DNA from 2 places in the Rhodococcus sp. NBC_00294 genome. Region 2 is predicted to be linked to the other one. Evidence: predicted binding sites of a transcription regulator. Region 2 holds the regulator's gene; the other holds the start of a gene.
What was found. Region 2 encodes LexA, which represses DNA repair genes until DNA is damaged. Its sites were predicted from a motif close to CGAACANNTGTTCG; they were not measured.

Region 1 (7,152 bases), 330 kb from region 2:
GACGTGCGAGGAGCAGCGGGGTGGGGCACAGCGGTCATCGTGCCAGGCCGCCGCGACACCGTCAGTGAACGGGTCGGTCAGCGCGGCGTGGCGCGTCGCGAGCGATGTCCGACCGGGGTCGGGACAGGGCGAGGAGGAAGGGGACACCGACGACGCCCATGGCGACGAGGCCGTACAGAGCGGACCAACCGAGGTCCGGCAGGAAGACCGCATGGGCGAGAGCAGAGCCGAGCCACGTCCACACGAACAGCCCCCACGGCACCAGCGGGCTCACCGTGGGCGTGCGCATCGGTGACCGCCCCAGGACCTCCATGGCGGCGGCCATGAGCGCCGCGACGAGCAGCCATCCCACATAGTTGGTCCACGGGATGCCGTCGAGCCCGGGCAGGGGAGCGAAGGGACTGCACCAGGTCCACTGACCGTCGGCCACCATCTGAGGGTCGAGATACAGATCCCACCCCACGACGCCGACGGTGGTGAGTCCCACGCGGGTGAGCACCGGTCGGCGCATCCGCTGCGCGACGACGGCGGCGGCGCACCACACCGGGTACAGGCCGGCCGTCCAGGCGAACGGAACCACCACCGGCACGTGGGCCAGGGAGGGTCCGATGCGGTCCTGCGCGTACTCGTAGCACCCGAAGGGCATGCCGGTTCGCGTGCCGATGATCTCGGCTGTCAGACCGATCCCGGCGGTGAGCAGCACCATGAGCGTGGCCCACCCGGCCCCGCGTGCGCTCGCCGCGTGCGTGACGCAGGCGGCGGCGAGCAGAGCGACGACACAGAACGTCACGGCGTCCTTGACGCCGCCCGAGACGAGCGGGTAACTGATCTGCGCGAGGACGGCCGCGACGGCGAAGCCCACCGCGACGGGTGTGGCTCGCCCCGACGCGCGGAGAGTGTCTCCCGACCTCATCGGCGGCCCGGGAGAGCGGCGCCCAGACGCGACGCCACGCGCTTCAGAGGACTGCCCGCGCGTTCGGCGATCGCGAGCCGGGCGGCACTGCGGCCGCTGGATCCGGAGACACCGCCGCCGGGGTGCATCGAGGCGCCGGTCAGGAAGAACGACGGGGCTCCGGGCACGGTCATGTCCGCGAGCGCCGGCATGGGGCGCCACATCATCATCTGGTGCAGTGACATCTCGACGTGCATCACGTTGCCCCCGACGAGCCCGAGTTCCTGTTCGAGGTCCCACGGGGACTGGGTGTGCCGCTGCAGGATGCTGTCGGCGAAGCCGGGGGCGTACTTGTCCACCTCGGCGACGATCCGATCACCCTCGAGTTCCGCCACCTCCGGGCTGCCGCCTCGCCAGCTCCGACCGTCGGCCAGTCGGTACGGGTGCCACTGCGACCACAGTGAGACCTGGTGTTCGCCGGGCTTCGCGATCGATGGGTCGACCGCGCTGAAGCTCATGGCCAGCACCACCGGCGCCGGCGGGAGATCGCCTGCCGATGCTGCTCCGTGCGCCCGACGGAGCTGGGCCCGGTCGTGTACCAGCAGTTGCAGTCCGCGGCTGGACGACTCGACGCCGGGAGCGCCGGGATACTGCGGCAACGACGACGTCGATGCGCGGACCACCATGCCGATGCCCGGCCCCACGTCGATCTGCCGTCGCCACGACTCCGTCGTCGCCGTGTCGAAACCGCCGGCGTCGAGGAGGTCGAGCGTGGTCAGGATGTGGCACCCGGCGATGACCGTGCGTGCGCGCACCTCCTCGCCACTCGCGGTGCGGACCGACCATCCGTCTCCGACACGCGTGACCGACACGACGGCGTCACCGAGGGTGACGGTGCCTCCGTCGGCCTCGATCTTCGTCTGCAGCGCGACGCTCAGCGCGCCACTGCCGCCGACGGCGCGGCCGGGCGGGGTCGTGTGCATCAGAGCGTTGAAGGCCACCATCGGGGCCGTGCCGGGCTCGGACATCGGCGGACCGGACTGGGCGCCGAACCACGCGAGAGCCGCTTTCAGGCGCTCGCTGTCGAACCACCGGTTCAGAAGCGAGTCGCCCGACGCGAGGAACTCGCGGGACAGGGCCGCCGCACCGTCGCTCGCGTCCATGCCCCAGAAGGAGGACAGCAGAGCCCTCCCGGTGGGCGGACTCCCGAACGACTTCATGACACGTGCGCTGCGGGGCCCCCACAGTGCGACGAACGCGCGGTACGCGTCCGCGTCCTTGCGTCCGCACGCCGCCTCGATCGAGGCACAGGTGGCGTCCAGGTCCACGGAGAACACGATGCCCGGCTCGTCGGTGCCGGGCGGAGGCGGCGCGAACGCCCACGGGTCGCAGTCGAGATAGCGCAGGCCGTGATCGGCGAGACGCAACTCCTCGATGATGCCGGTCTGCCGGATCATGATGTGCGCGGACGAGCCCCGATCCACCTTGTGGCCGGGGAAGCGCTCGACCGTGGAGGCCGCGCCTCCGACGACGGTGTCTCGTTCGAGGACGCGGACGGACCATCCGGCATCGGTCAGGTAGGCGGCGGAGACGAGTGCGTTGTGACCCGATCCGACGACGGCGGCATCGATCACGTGGTCGGCCCCTCTTCTGTGGTGGTGTCGAGACCGAGTCCGGTCCCGGGTGTCAGGGGTAATTCGCGGCCGAGCACCGCGAAGGGTCGGGCGTCCCCGGCGAAGTGGAATCGGCGCACGACGTCCTGGAACCCCGTCCGCCGGTAGAGACGCCATGCTCGATTGTCCTCGCCGGTGACCTCGGGGGTGGAGAGCAGCACGGAACTCTCCCGGCGGCCCGCCATGAGGGCGAGCAGGAGCCGTTCGCCGAGACGGTGCCCCTGAGCCTCGGGGGAGACGTGCAGCTCGGTCAACTCGACGTAGTCCGAGAGGACCCGCTCGGCGTTCTCGGCGGACCACCCCGCTCGTCGCATTCCGTCGCGGACCTGCTGATGCCACCACTGATGTGGCGCTCCGCGATAGCAGTAGGCGATCGCCACCAGGTGGTCGTCGTGTGAGACTCCTCCCACCGCGCCCCACCCCGGCCGCAGGATGTGCTCCGCCCACATCGGCGCCCGATGCAACTCGGTTCCGCGCGGGTAGCCCATCGCGGCGACGTAGACGGACAGGGCTTCGGTCAACCGTCGGCGCATGTCCTGCGGGGTGAGTTCGATCAGACGAATGCCCTCGTCGGAGGGGCCGCCTCGGGCGTCGTGAACGGTACTCACCTCGATCCCTCGCATCGTGTCGGACGTCCGCGCTACAGTGAAGTCATCGAACACGCGTTCGAACGAATCGACCTCGGGTCGATCGGCCCGACATCGGGTCGATCGCGCGAGACGGTCCGGAGAACATGTCCGACCTCCATGCTTACATCGCGCTCGATCGGCCCGCTCAGGGGAGTAACCGACAGGCCGACGGTGTTGAGAAGGACGTGGGACGCCGATCGGTTCACGTGTCGGAGAGGGAGGTAGCGCAATGGCTCGGAGCACGGGTGGTCACACTGCGGCACGCCGCAGCTCTGCAGACCGCACGGAGGGTGGTGAGGCGATGACGAACGGCACGGTGGTCTCGTTCGACGCCTCCGCGGCGGCGCCGTCGCGCACGCACGCCCGCGCCCGCATGTTGCTGCGTCGCGCGGACGCCATTCTCGGTGACGCGGCCGGTGCACCATCGGCGGCCGACATGTTCCTCGAGTCCTACGTCGCCGCGTTGCGCGGTGCCGGCGCCCTGCTCGACGCGGTCGATCCGGTGCCCAAGCGTGGGGCGTCCCGCAGCGCCTGGGTGCGCATGCGGACGGCTGCGCCGGAGTTCACGGAGTGGGCGTCGTACTTCGCCGCGTATTCCACGCTGCGTGCGTCCATCGAGGCGGGCTCGGCCGATCGGCTCGACGCGGCCGAGGCGGACGAGTTCTTCTCGCAGGTGGGACGCTTTCTGCACCGCGTCGAGGACCGTGTGACCTCGCGGTCCGACGCGGTCGCGCAGCCCGCGTAGGCCTGGTCGCCACCACGGAGCGACTTTTTCTCGCATACTGGTGGTGCAGGTAGGTGGCTCGCCGCCGATTCTGCTCGTATCATCGACAACAGGTAGCCGGACCGATCGGCTACCTCTCACTTCTGGCCAAGAGGTGAGAGCCACCATCCAGTGCCGGGGGAGGTACCGTGCCACTCTCCGAGCACGAGCAGCGCATGCTCGACCAGATCGAGAGCGCTCTCTATGCCGAGGACCCCAAGTTCGCGTCGACCGTGCGCGGCGGACGGATTCGAGCCGCATCCACGCGGCGTCGTTTTCAGGCCGTCGCTCTGTTCGTGATCGGCCTCATTCTGCTCATTGCAGGCGTGGCCCTCCCGTTCAAGCCCGGTGGATTCCCGATCATCAGTCTCGTCGGCTTCGTGTTCATGTTCGGCTCCGGCGTTCTGCTCTTGCTGCGCAAGCCCACCGCGCCCCAGTCCGAGCAGTCCGAGGGCGACAACCCGCCGGCACCGGGAAGCGGCCCGCGCCGTTCCGGTTCCGCACCGCGCCGAGGTCCCCGCAAGGGATTCTCCTCGCGGATGGAGGATCGTTTCAAGCGACGGTTCGACCAGGAATGAGAGAGACCGGAGCGGTCACATCGATCGCTCCGATTCTCGCGTGAGGGGCAGCGCGCCTCTCACACCGATGCTGTGACACATCAGCGCGGCACCCACCACGGGTGCCGCGCTGATGCCGTTCAGGGACCCGTGGGTGTCGATCCCCCCACCGCGCCCCACCGAGGGTGGTCTCGGCCCCCAGATCCCCACCACGCCCCACCCGGCACCCCTGGCGACTCCGCCGCGCGCGGTCACCCGGGCCCGTGACGCGCGAACGTGCCGTTCGACCTGCAATTATCCGGTTCACGGGGGTCGCGGAACGGTGGGGGACACCTCCACTCCGTGCACGTGGGTCCTCCCGCTGCCGGACCGACTTCGCTGCTCTTTGTGCGTGCGACCTGGCCCTTTAGTGACGAGTCACTGAAATGTTCCGCCGTGTCGATTGAATGTGGGGGAAAGTGGGGTAATGTGGCGGACAGCGGGGATCGATGGAGTCCCGCGAACTGCACGACACGGGGTCGAGGAGGTGCCGAGTGTTTCTCGGTACCTACACGCCCAAGCTCGATGACAAGTTTCGACTGACGTTGCCGGCGAAGTTTCGCGAAGACCTGGCGGGAGGAGTGATGGTGAGCAAAGGGCAGGACCACAGCCTGGCCATCTACCCCCGTGACGTGTTCGCGGAGCGGGTGGCGAAGCTGTCGAAGGCCTCGCGGTCGAACCCGCAGGCGCGCGCGTACATCCGCAACCTCGCGGCCGGTACGGACGAGCAGCGGCCGGATTCGCAGGGTCGCATCACCATCGGGTCCTCGCACCGCGAGTACGCGGCGCTGTCGAAGGACTGCGTCGTCATCGGCTCGATGGATCATCTCGAGCTGTGGGACGCCGCGTCGTGGGAGCGGTACTCGCAGGAGCACGAAGAAGATTTCTCGCAGGCAGTGGACGAATCGCTCATGGACATGTTGTAGCCACACCCGGCCGGCGGCGAGTGCCGCGTGGCCTCTGCCCGAACCGGGCCTTGACGTACTTCCCCAACGCCAAGTACCGGTCGGACCCTGACGTACTTCCCCAACGCCAGGTTCCACTGTCGGACAGAGACCTCGACGCACTCACCGCTCCACCTGGCACGACACACAGCTCGAATGCGAATCAGGCGGGAGATCACCACCATGGCGGAGGACGAGCAGGCATCCGCCTCGCCTTTCTCGCACGTTCCGGTCCGTCTTCCTCGGGCCGACGAACTTCTCGGACCGGCGTTCGTCGCCGCTGCTGCGAACGACCGCGATCCCGTCTACATCGACGCCACTCTCGGCCTCGGCGGTCATGCCGAACACTTCCTCACCGCGTATCCGCGGTTGCGTCTCGTCGGTCTCGACCGCGACCCGGACGCGTTGGCCATGGCCGGAGAACGGCTGGCTCCCTTCGGTGACCGCGTCTCGCTGGTCGCGACCACGTACGACGGTATCGAGGACGCGCTGGCGTTGGTCGGCCTCGGCGCGACGGACAGCGTCGACGGGATCCTCTTCGATCTCGGCGTCTCGTCGATGCAGCTCGACTCCACCGATCGTGGCTTCGCCTACTCCGTGGACGCACCGCTCGACATGCGGATGGATCCCACGACGGGTCGGACCGCCGCGGACATCCTCAACACCGCGTCGCACGGTGAGATCGCCCGCATCCTCAGCACGTACGGCGAGGAACGCTTCGCCGGCCGCATCGCCTCGGCGATCCTGCGCCGCCGGGAGACGGAACCGTTCGTCACCAGCGGGCCTCTCGTCGAACTGCTCTACGCGAGCATCCCGGCGGCGACGCGTCGCACCGGCGGACATCCGGCGAAGCGGACCTTCCAAGCACTGCGGGTCGCGGTGAACGAGGAACTCGACTCGTTGCGAGACGCCATCGCACCGGCTCTCGACTCGCTGGTCGTCGGGGGACGCATCGTCTTCATGTCGTACCAGTCCCTCGAGGACCGCGTGGTCAAGCAGGAGCTGACACCGCGCACCCGCTCCACCACGCCGGAGGGGCTCCCGATGGAGCTGCCGGGAAGCGGACCCGAGTTCCGGCTGCTCACTCGCGGCGCCGAGAAGGCCTCGCAGGACGAGATCGACGACAACCCCCGCGCGGCTCCGGTCAGACTGCGCGGCGCAGAACGCATTTCCAGGAGGTCGTCATGAGTGTTCCGGTGGACGTGACCGGATCGGACGGCAACCGCCGCGCCGGGTCCTCGCTCGAGACGGTGCGCGCACCGCGGCCTCCCGCTCGCACGGGCGCGGCCAAGCGCGCGTACGACAAGCGTCGCCAGCGTGCGATGTCCCACGAGTCCGACCCGCGCGCGCAACGACCCACCCGATCCGTCGCGGCTCGGATCCCGTTCGTGGCCAGCATCATCGGGCTCCTCGCCATCGGACTCGCCTCGACACTGCTGTTGAGCACACGCGCTGCGGAGGATTCGTACCTGCTCAGTGCGGGGCGTGCCACCAACCAGGAGCTGACGGAACGGGCCGCCGCGCTGCAACGTGACGTGGAGACAGCGAATTCGGCTCCCGAGCTGGCCCGTCGCGCGACCGCACAGGGAATGATCCCGACGAAGGACGTTCCGCGACTGGTGGTCCTGCCGGACGGCGTCGTCCAGGTGATCGGT
Region 2 (7,152 bases):
ATGGGCGCCGTGCCGATCGCACCGTCGGATTTCGACCCGTCCGCGCTGCCCCGCCACCTGAAGATGACGTTCGTGGTGGTCGACGATCGCGGCCGTCGACTGGACAAGGACACGTCCCTCTCCGCCTTGCGCACCCGACTCGGTGCTGCCGCGGCCGCTGCGGTCGGCGTCGCCGCCAAGGACTCGGAGAAGGCCCCGGTGACACGGTGGACGTCCGAGACCATCGGCACACTCGAGCCCACCGTCACCCGAACGGTCAACTCGCAGAGGGTGACCGGGTATCCCGCCCTGGTTCCCGAGAAGGGCGGGGTCGCCGTTCGTGTCCTGGGCACCGCCGCCGAGCAGCGAGCAGCGATGCGCGAGGGCACCCGACGCCTCCTGCTCGACGCCATCCCATTGTCGACGAAGAACCTGCTCACCGGACGCTCCCCGGCTCAGCGGCTCGCGCTGGGGCAGAATCCGCACGGAAGCATCGAGGCGTTCGTCGAGGACTGCCGCACCCTCGCGGCCGACGAGCTCATGATGAAGCACGGCGGCCCGGTGTCCACGCCCGAGGCGTATGCGGTGCTGGAGAAGGCGGTCCGGGGCGAGCTCGCCGGCCGGACGGCCGCGGTGCTCCGGGTGGCGGAACCATCTCTCGGTGCCGCGACGAGGGTCCGCCTCGCACTCGACGACGCGACGGGAGATGCCGCGGACGACGTGCGCCAGCAGCTGGACGGGCTGATCTTCCCCGGATACGTCTTCGAGACCGGCGAAGCTCACCTGCCACACCTTCCGCGCTACCTCGAGGCGGCCGAGCGCCGACTTCGCGCATTCCCGTCCAGCGCTCGCCGCGACGCGGCGGGGATGGACGTGCTGGACCGCGTCTATGCGGACTACGACGCCCTGCTCGGGTCGGTACCGGACTCGGTGGGCCGCAGCGATGCCGTGCGGGAGATCGCCTGGATGATCGAGGAGCTGAGGGTCAACCTGTTCGCTCAGACCCTGGGAACGCTGTACCCGGTGAGCGAGAAGCGGGTGCGCAAGGCCATCGACGACGTCCGACGTGCGGTGCGGCGCTGACTCACCGCTGAGCGGCGGGCTCCGCGTCCTGGGCGGGGGCGGCATCGTGCTCGGCACGGTGGCGACGAAGGTCCTCGATCTCGCGCTCGAAGTCGTCCGCACTGCTGAACGAGCGGTAGACGGAGGCGAATCGGAGGTAGGCCACCTCGTCGAGATCGCGCAGTGGCCCGAGGATGGCGAGCCCTACCTCGTTGCTGGGGATCTCGGCCGACCCGGAAGCCCGCACCGTGTCCTCGACCTGCTGGGCGAGGAGGACGAGCGCGTCGTTGTCGACCTGGCGGCCCTGGCAGGCCCGACGGACTCCCTTGACCACCTTCTCGCGACTGAACGGCTCACTCACGCCACTGCGTTTCACGACGGAGAGCACTGCTGTCTCCACCGTGGTGAAGCGTCGACCGCACTCGGGGCAGGAACGACGCCGCCGGATCGCCTGGCCCTCCTCCGCTTCGCGCGAATCGACGACGCGCGAGTCGGGGTGACGGCAGAACGGGCAGTGCATCGGACAGAGACCCCTCGATGGCTCGGGCATTTCCCGAGCGCCACGGCGGCTCTCGGTGTGTCCAGCGTACCGGGAGGGCCTTCCGCGGCCCCGGGGGCGTGTCCGGCCGGTGTCAGCGTCCGGAGACGACGCCCATCTCCACCTGCTCCGAGATGGACGGCTGTGCCGGGACGTCGGCGGAGCGCATGTTCGCCAACCCCACCAGCCCCAGAACGGACACTGCTGTGATCAGCGCCACAGCGATGGGCGTCGCGAATCCGTGTCCCCGACGAGTGCGGTGTTCGACCTGCGAGACACCGTTCGAGCGGCGACGGTAGTCGACAGTGCCGCCGTCGGGGCGGCGGGAGTCGCGCGGAGCGGGGCTGCGGCGGACCGTGGTGCGCTCGCGCACGTCGGTCGTCGTGGACCCGGCCGCGCGGTCGGCCATACCCCAGTAGGAATCGTCGTCGCAGGTCCAGCGCGTGCGGACGGGTGCATGCATGTCGATGGAACGTGCGGTGCCGACAGTCAGCAGGTCACTTCGAGTCATTGCAACCACTCCTCGTGGATAGCCGGTGGCCGTCCGCGTCGCCGATGCACCGAGGTGTTCGAACAACACATTCGCCCACGCGTTCGAATGAACGCATGTTCGATGTATAGCAGTCCGGTCCGACAAAGTGCATCGAACACGCGACACGCTTCGAACAGGTGTTTGATCCGAGTCCCGTTTCGGTTTAGGTTCGACACACGCACAACGGACGTGACACCAGCACCACCTGCCCCACGTCCACTGCTACCGATGGAGGTATCTCGATGAAGGACGACAGCTCATCCGGCACGGTCGGCGGGCGCGCGTCAGCGACCGGCTCGGCCACGACCGCCGACACCGAGTCCGGTCTCACCGAACGTCAGCGGCGAGTGCTCGAGGTGATCCGTGCGTCGGTCGTCGAGCGCGGCTATCCGCCGAGCATCCGGGAGATCGGTGACGCCGTCGGATTGACGTCCACCTCGTCGGTCGCGCATCAACTGCGCACCCTCGAACGCAAGGGGTTCCTGCGCCGCGACCCCAACCGTCCCCGCGCCGTCGACGTGCGTCTGCCGGGCGAGAACGGGCGCCCCGAAGAGGTCTCTGCCGTCGCGCAGGACGATCTCGTCGCCGCGGACACCACGAATCACCTCGACAGCGCGGACACACCGTCGTCGGACGACGATCGCCTGCCCGCACCGACCTTCGTCCCCGTCCTGGGACGTATCGCCGCGGGTGGTCCGATTCTCGCGGAGCAGGCCGTCGAGGACGTGTTCCCGCTTCCGCGCGAGCTCGTCGGGTCCGGCTCGCTGTTCCTTCTCCGCGTCGTCGGTGAGTCGATGATCGACGCCGCCATCTGCGACGGTGACTGGGTGGTCGTGCGTCAGCAGAACGTGGCCGACAACGGGGACATCGTCGCCGCAATGATCGACGGAGAGGCCACCGTCAAGACGTTCAAGCGGACTGGTGGGGACGTCTGGCTGCTCCCCCACAACGACCTGTTCGAGCCCATTCCCGGGAACGACGCCGTGGTGCTGGGCAAGGTCGTCACCGTGATGCGCAAGCTCTGATTCCGGACACACGAACGCCGGCGCTGGATTTCCAGCGCCGGCGTCGTCGTGTTCGAGGTTCCTACAGGTCCAGACCGCGACCGATGATCTCCTTCATGATCTCCGTCGTGCCGCCGTAGATGGTCTGCACGCGGGAGTCCATGTACGCCTTGGCGATCGGGTACTCCTTCATGTAGCCGTAGCCACCGTGCAGCTGCAGGCACCGGTCGATGAGCTTGACCTGGTTCTCGGTGGTCCACCACTTCGCCATGGCGGCTTCCTGGACCGACAGCTCGTTCGCGTTGAGCTGCTCGATGTACTTGTCCACCATGATGCGGACGGCAGTCGTCTCGGTCGCGCACTCCGCCAGCACGAATCGCGTGTTCTGGAACTTGCCGATCGGCTTGCCGAACGCCTTGCGGTCCTTGCAGTACTGGATCGTCATCGCGAGCGCGGACTCCATCGCGGCAGCCGCGACGACGGCGATCGACAGGCGCTCCTGCGGCAGGTTCTGCATCAGGTAGATGAAGCCCATACCCTCCTGACCGAGCATGTTGGCGGCAGGGATGCGGACGTCGGTGAAGCTGAGCTCCGCGGTGTCCTGCGCCTTCATACCGATCTTGTCGAGGTTGCGGCCGCGCTCGAAGCCCGGCATGTCGCGCTCGACGACGAACAGGCTGAAGCCCTGCGCGCCCTTCTCCGGATCGGTGCACGCCACCACGATGACGATATCGGCGTTGATGCCGTTGGTGATGAACGTCTTGGAGCCGTTGAGCACCCAGTCGTCACCGTCACGGACGGCCTTGGTCTTGATGCCCTGCAGGTCACTGCCCGTGCCCGGCTCGGTCATCGCGATCGCGGTGATCAGCTCACCGGAGCAGAAGCCGGGCAGCCAGCGCTGCTTCTGCTCGTCGTTCGTCAGCTCGATGAGGTACGGAGCGACGACGTCGTTGTGCAGCGTGAACCCGATGCCGCTGTACCCACCGGCCGTGGTCTCCTCGGTGACGATGGCGTTGTAGCGGAAGTCCTTGACTCCGCCGCCGCCGAACTCCTCCGGCACTGCCATGCCCAGGAAGCCCTGCTTGCCGGCCTCGACCCAGACACCTCTGTCGACGATGTTCTGCGTCTCCCACTCCGCGTGATGCGGCGCGACGTGCTGCTCGAGAAACTTCTTGTACGAGCTGCGGAACAGGTCGTGCTCGGGCTCGAACAACGTGCGCTTCATGATTCTCCTCGTCGTGCGTACGGCGGATCTGTCTCGAGCCTAGAACCAGGTACGAGCGGGGTCGATGACCAGTGCGAGCACGTTCGGTGACCTCGGCGTCGCTGGGCGGATCCGGTGTGTTGAGCCGCGGTATCCGCGGCTCAACGCACCCAGCCGCCTCAGAGCCCGAGCACCCACCGGTGCCCGACGCGCTCGGCCACCACACCGCCGCCGGTCGCGGACGCGAGGACACCGTCGAGCCGGTCGCCGTCACCGATCACCCGGAGCCGCACGTCGGATCCGTAGGCGACGTCGTCGACGGCGAATCCGTGCACTCGCAGGACGCCCTCCACCCGACCGGCATCAGCATGGGACAAGTCCATCTCGAGGACGTCGACTCGCGCGAGCTCGCCGACCTCCGCGCGGTCGAGCGCCGCACTCACCGCGCCCGAGTAGGCGCGCACCAGTCCACCGGCACCGAGCTTGACGCCCCCGAACCACCGACTGACGACGGCCACCACATCGACCAGGTCGCGGCCGGTCAGCACGCCGAGCATCGGAACACCTGCCGTACCGCCAGGTTCGCCGTCGTCCGATGCGCGCTGACGGCGGTGCTCCTGATCTGCGCCGACGACGAAAGCCCAACAGTGGTGGCCCGCATCGGGAAACTCTGCCGACACCGCAGCGACCACGTCGAGCGCCTCGGACTCGGTGTGGACGGTGACCACGCGGGCGAGGAACCGGCTCCGCTCGATCACCGTTTCCGCATCGATGTGTCGGGTCGCGACGAGGGCATGCGGCACGGAGCCAGCCTAGACGCGGCGATTGTGCCGAGCCTGCAGGACGAGTGGCGGCAGAACCCAGGCGACGATTGCCAGAGTCACCCACCAGTACTGACCCGGCACGCCGTTCAGAGCGAAGCCGACGACGACCACCGCCGAACCACTGGCACTCCGCAGCAGGTCGACGTCACGGCGACGCACCGCGGGGCCGCGCAACCAGGAGATGCGCTGGTCGCCGCTCTCGCGCACGGTCCGCATCGTCGACGCAACGGCGAGAACCACAGCAACGATCAGGGCAACAGCCGCAACGGCCGCACGAGCAACAGAGTTCGGCAGCGCGAAGGTCGCCACGACGATTGCAACCCAGACGACGCCGATCAGCGGAACCTTCCACGCCGGCGTCGACGGCCACTCGTCCGGCGCGAGGCGCACGGGTCGCATCGGGTCGAGGTGTGGGTGGCTCACCGCTTCAGCGTGGCACAGACCGCTCAGTCTCGTCGCCGCTCCGACAGCGCGCGCAGCACCGGGTACGCGACCAGGATGCCGACCGAGCCCCACACGATGCCGCCTAGTTCGACGGATCCGATGGTCAGCGTCAAGTCACCGACACCGGCGACGAGGGCGGCCGCCGCGACCATCAGGTTGAGCGGCTTGGTGAAGTCGATCCCCGCTTCCTGCCAGATCCGCACGCCGAGAAGGCCGATGAGACCGTAGAGCACGAGCGTCGCGCCGCCGATCACACCGCTCGGGACCGTGAAGATCAGAGCGCCGAACTTCGGGGAGAACGAGAGCACCAGCGCCGTGGCGGCGGCGACCCAGTAGGCAGCGGTGGAGTACACGCGGGTGGCGGCCATGACGCCGATGTTCTCCGCGTAGGTCGTGGTGCCCGAACCACCACCGGCACCGGCGAGGACGGTCGCCGCGCCGTCCGCCATGAGGGCGTCACCGGCGACGTCGTCGAGGGACCGACCCGTCATCGCCGCGACCGCCTTCACGTGACCGACGTTCTCGGCGACGAGCACCACGACGACGGGCAGTGCGACGAGCACGACGGACAGCTGGAACGAAGGGCCCGTGAACTCGGGCAGTCCGATCCACGACGCGCTACCGAGTGCGTCGACGCGTGCGGGATCGAGAGCACCGGTGACGGCAGCGAACACCCACCCCACGACGACGCCGACGAGGATGCCGAGGCGGCCGATCAGCCCCGGCACCGCGACGGTGACCAGCAGGACCGCCACGAGAGTCACGGTCGCGACGAGCGGCTGAGCTTCGTACGAGGTCGCGGCGGTGGACGCGAGGTTCAGGCCGATGAGCGCCACGATCGCGCCGGTCACGAGCGGCGGCATGACGGCGTCGAGGACGCGGCTCCCCGCCAACCGGACGAGCAGGCCGACCAGGAACAACACCACGCCCACCACGAGCACCGCGCCGAGCTGCGCAGCGGGACCGTCGCCCGCCGTCGCCGCCAAGGGTGCGATGAATGCGAAGGACGAGCCCAGGTAGCTCGGGATCCGGCCGCGCGTGGCCAACAGGAAGATCGCGGTACCCAGACCGGAGAAGAACAGCGTCGTCGTGACCGGGAACCCTGTGATGGTCGGCACCAGCAGAGTGGCACCGAACATCGCGACGACATGCTGCATCCCGATCCCGATCGTGCGTGGCCACGAGAGCCGTTCGTCGGGAGCGACGACCGCGTCGGGCGCCACGGTGCGACCGTCACCGTGGACGGACCAGCGAGGGAAAAACTGCCTGGATCGAGTTGTCGTCACGGCGGAAATGATGTCATGCGGGAAGGCCGGAGGCCGGTCGGCAGGTCACCGGGAAGGCCGGAGGCCGGTCGGCAGGTCACAGGGAAGGCCGGAGGCCGGTCGGCAGGTCACCGGGAAGGCCGGAGGGCGGTCGGAGGGCGGGAGCGCATCACCCGAGCAGGCCGGCGGCAACCTCGCGTGCTTCGGCCGGGCTGGAGGTGGACAGCACGGCCTCGGCCGCGGCCTTGCACTGCTCGAGGGTCACGGTGCCGAGCTTCGCGCCGACACCGGCCACGGCGG

Region 1: a site for LexA is predicted at 3,221-3,234, ahead of OHB23_RS12210 (SAV_6107 family HEPN domain-containing protein). Genes of this name have one in related genera too.

The regions. Positions count from the first base shown of each region.
Region 1 covers NZ_CP108043.1:2,601,242-2,608,393, forward strand. Annotated here, with positions in the region: gene OHB23_RS12190 (LppM family (lipo)protein) at 1-38, opposite strand, end outside; gene OHB23_RS12195 (carotenoid biosynthesis protein) at 62-913, opposite strand; gene OHB23_RS12200 (phytoene desaturase family protein) at 910-2,526, opposite strand; gene OHB23_RS12205 (GNAT family N-acetyltransferase) at 2,523-3,098, opposite strand; gene OHB23_RS12210 (SAV_6107 family HEPN domain-containing protein) at 3,496-3,939, shown strand; gene OHB23_RS12215 (DUF3040 domain-containing protein) at 4,107-4,535, shown strand; gene mraZ (division/cell wall cluster transcriptional repressor MraZ) at 5,048-5,479, shown strand; gene rsmH (16S rRNA (cytosine(1402)-N(4))-methyltransferase RsmH) at 5,681-6,685, shown strand; gene OHB23_RS12230 (hypothetical protein) at 6,682-7,152, shown strand, end outside.
Region 2 covers NZ_CP108043.1:2,931,763-2,938,914, reverse strand. Annotated here, with positions in the region: gene hrpA (ATP-dependent RNA helicase HrpA) at 1-1,062, shown strand, start outside; gene nrdR (transcriptional regulator NrdR) at 1,064-1,561, opposite strand; gene OHB23_RS13780 (hypothetical protein) at 1,674-2,090, opposite strand; gene lexA (transcriptional repressor LexA) at 2,354-3,136, shown strand; gene OHB23_RS13770 (acyl-CoA dehydrogenase family protein) at 3,198-4,340, opposite strand; gene OHB23_RS13765 (IMPACT family protein) at 4,499-5,122, opposite strand; gene OHB23_RS13760 (hypothetical protein) at 5,132-5,566, opposite strand; gene OHB23_RS13755 (uracil-xanthine permease family protein) at 5,590-6,810, opposite strand; gene OHB23_RS13750 (phosphoenolpyruvate--protein phosphotransferase) at 7,022-7,152, opposite strand, start outside.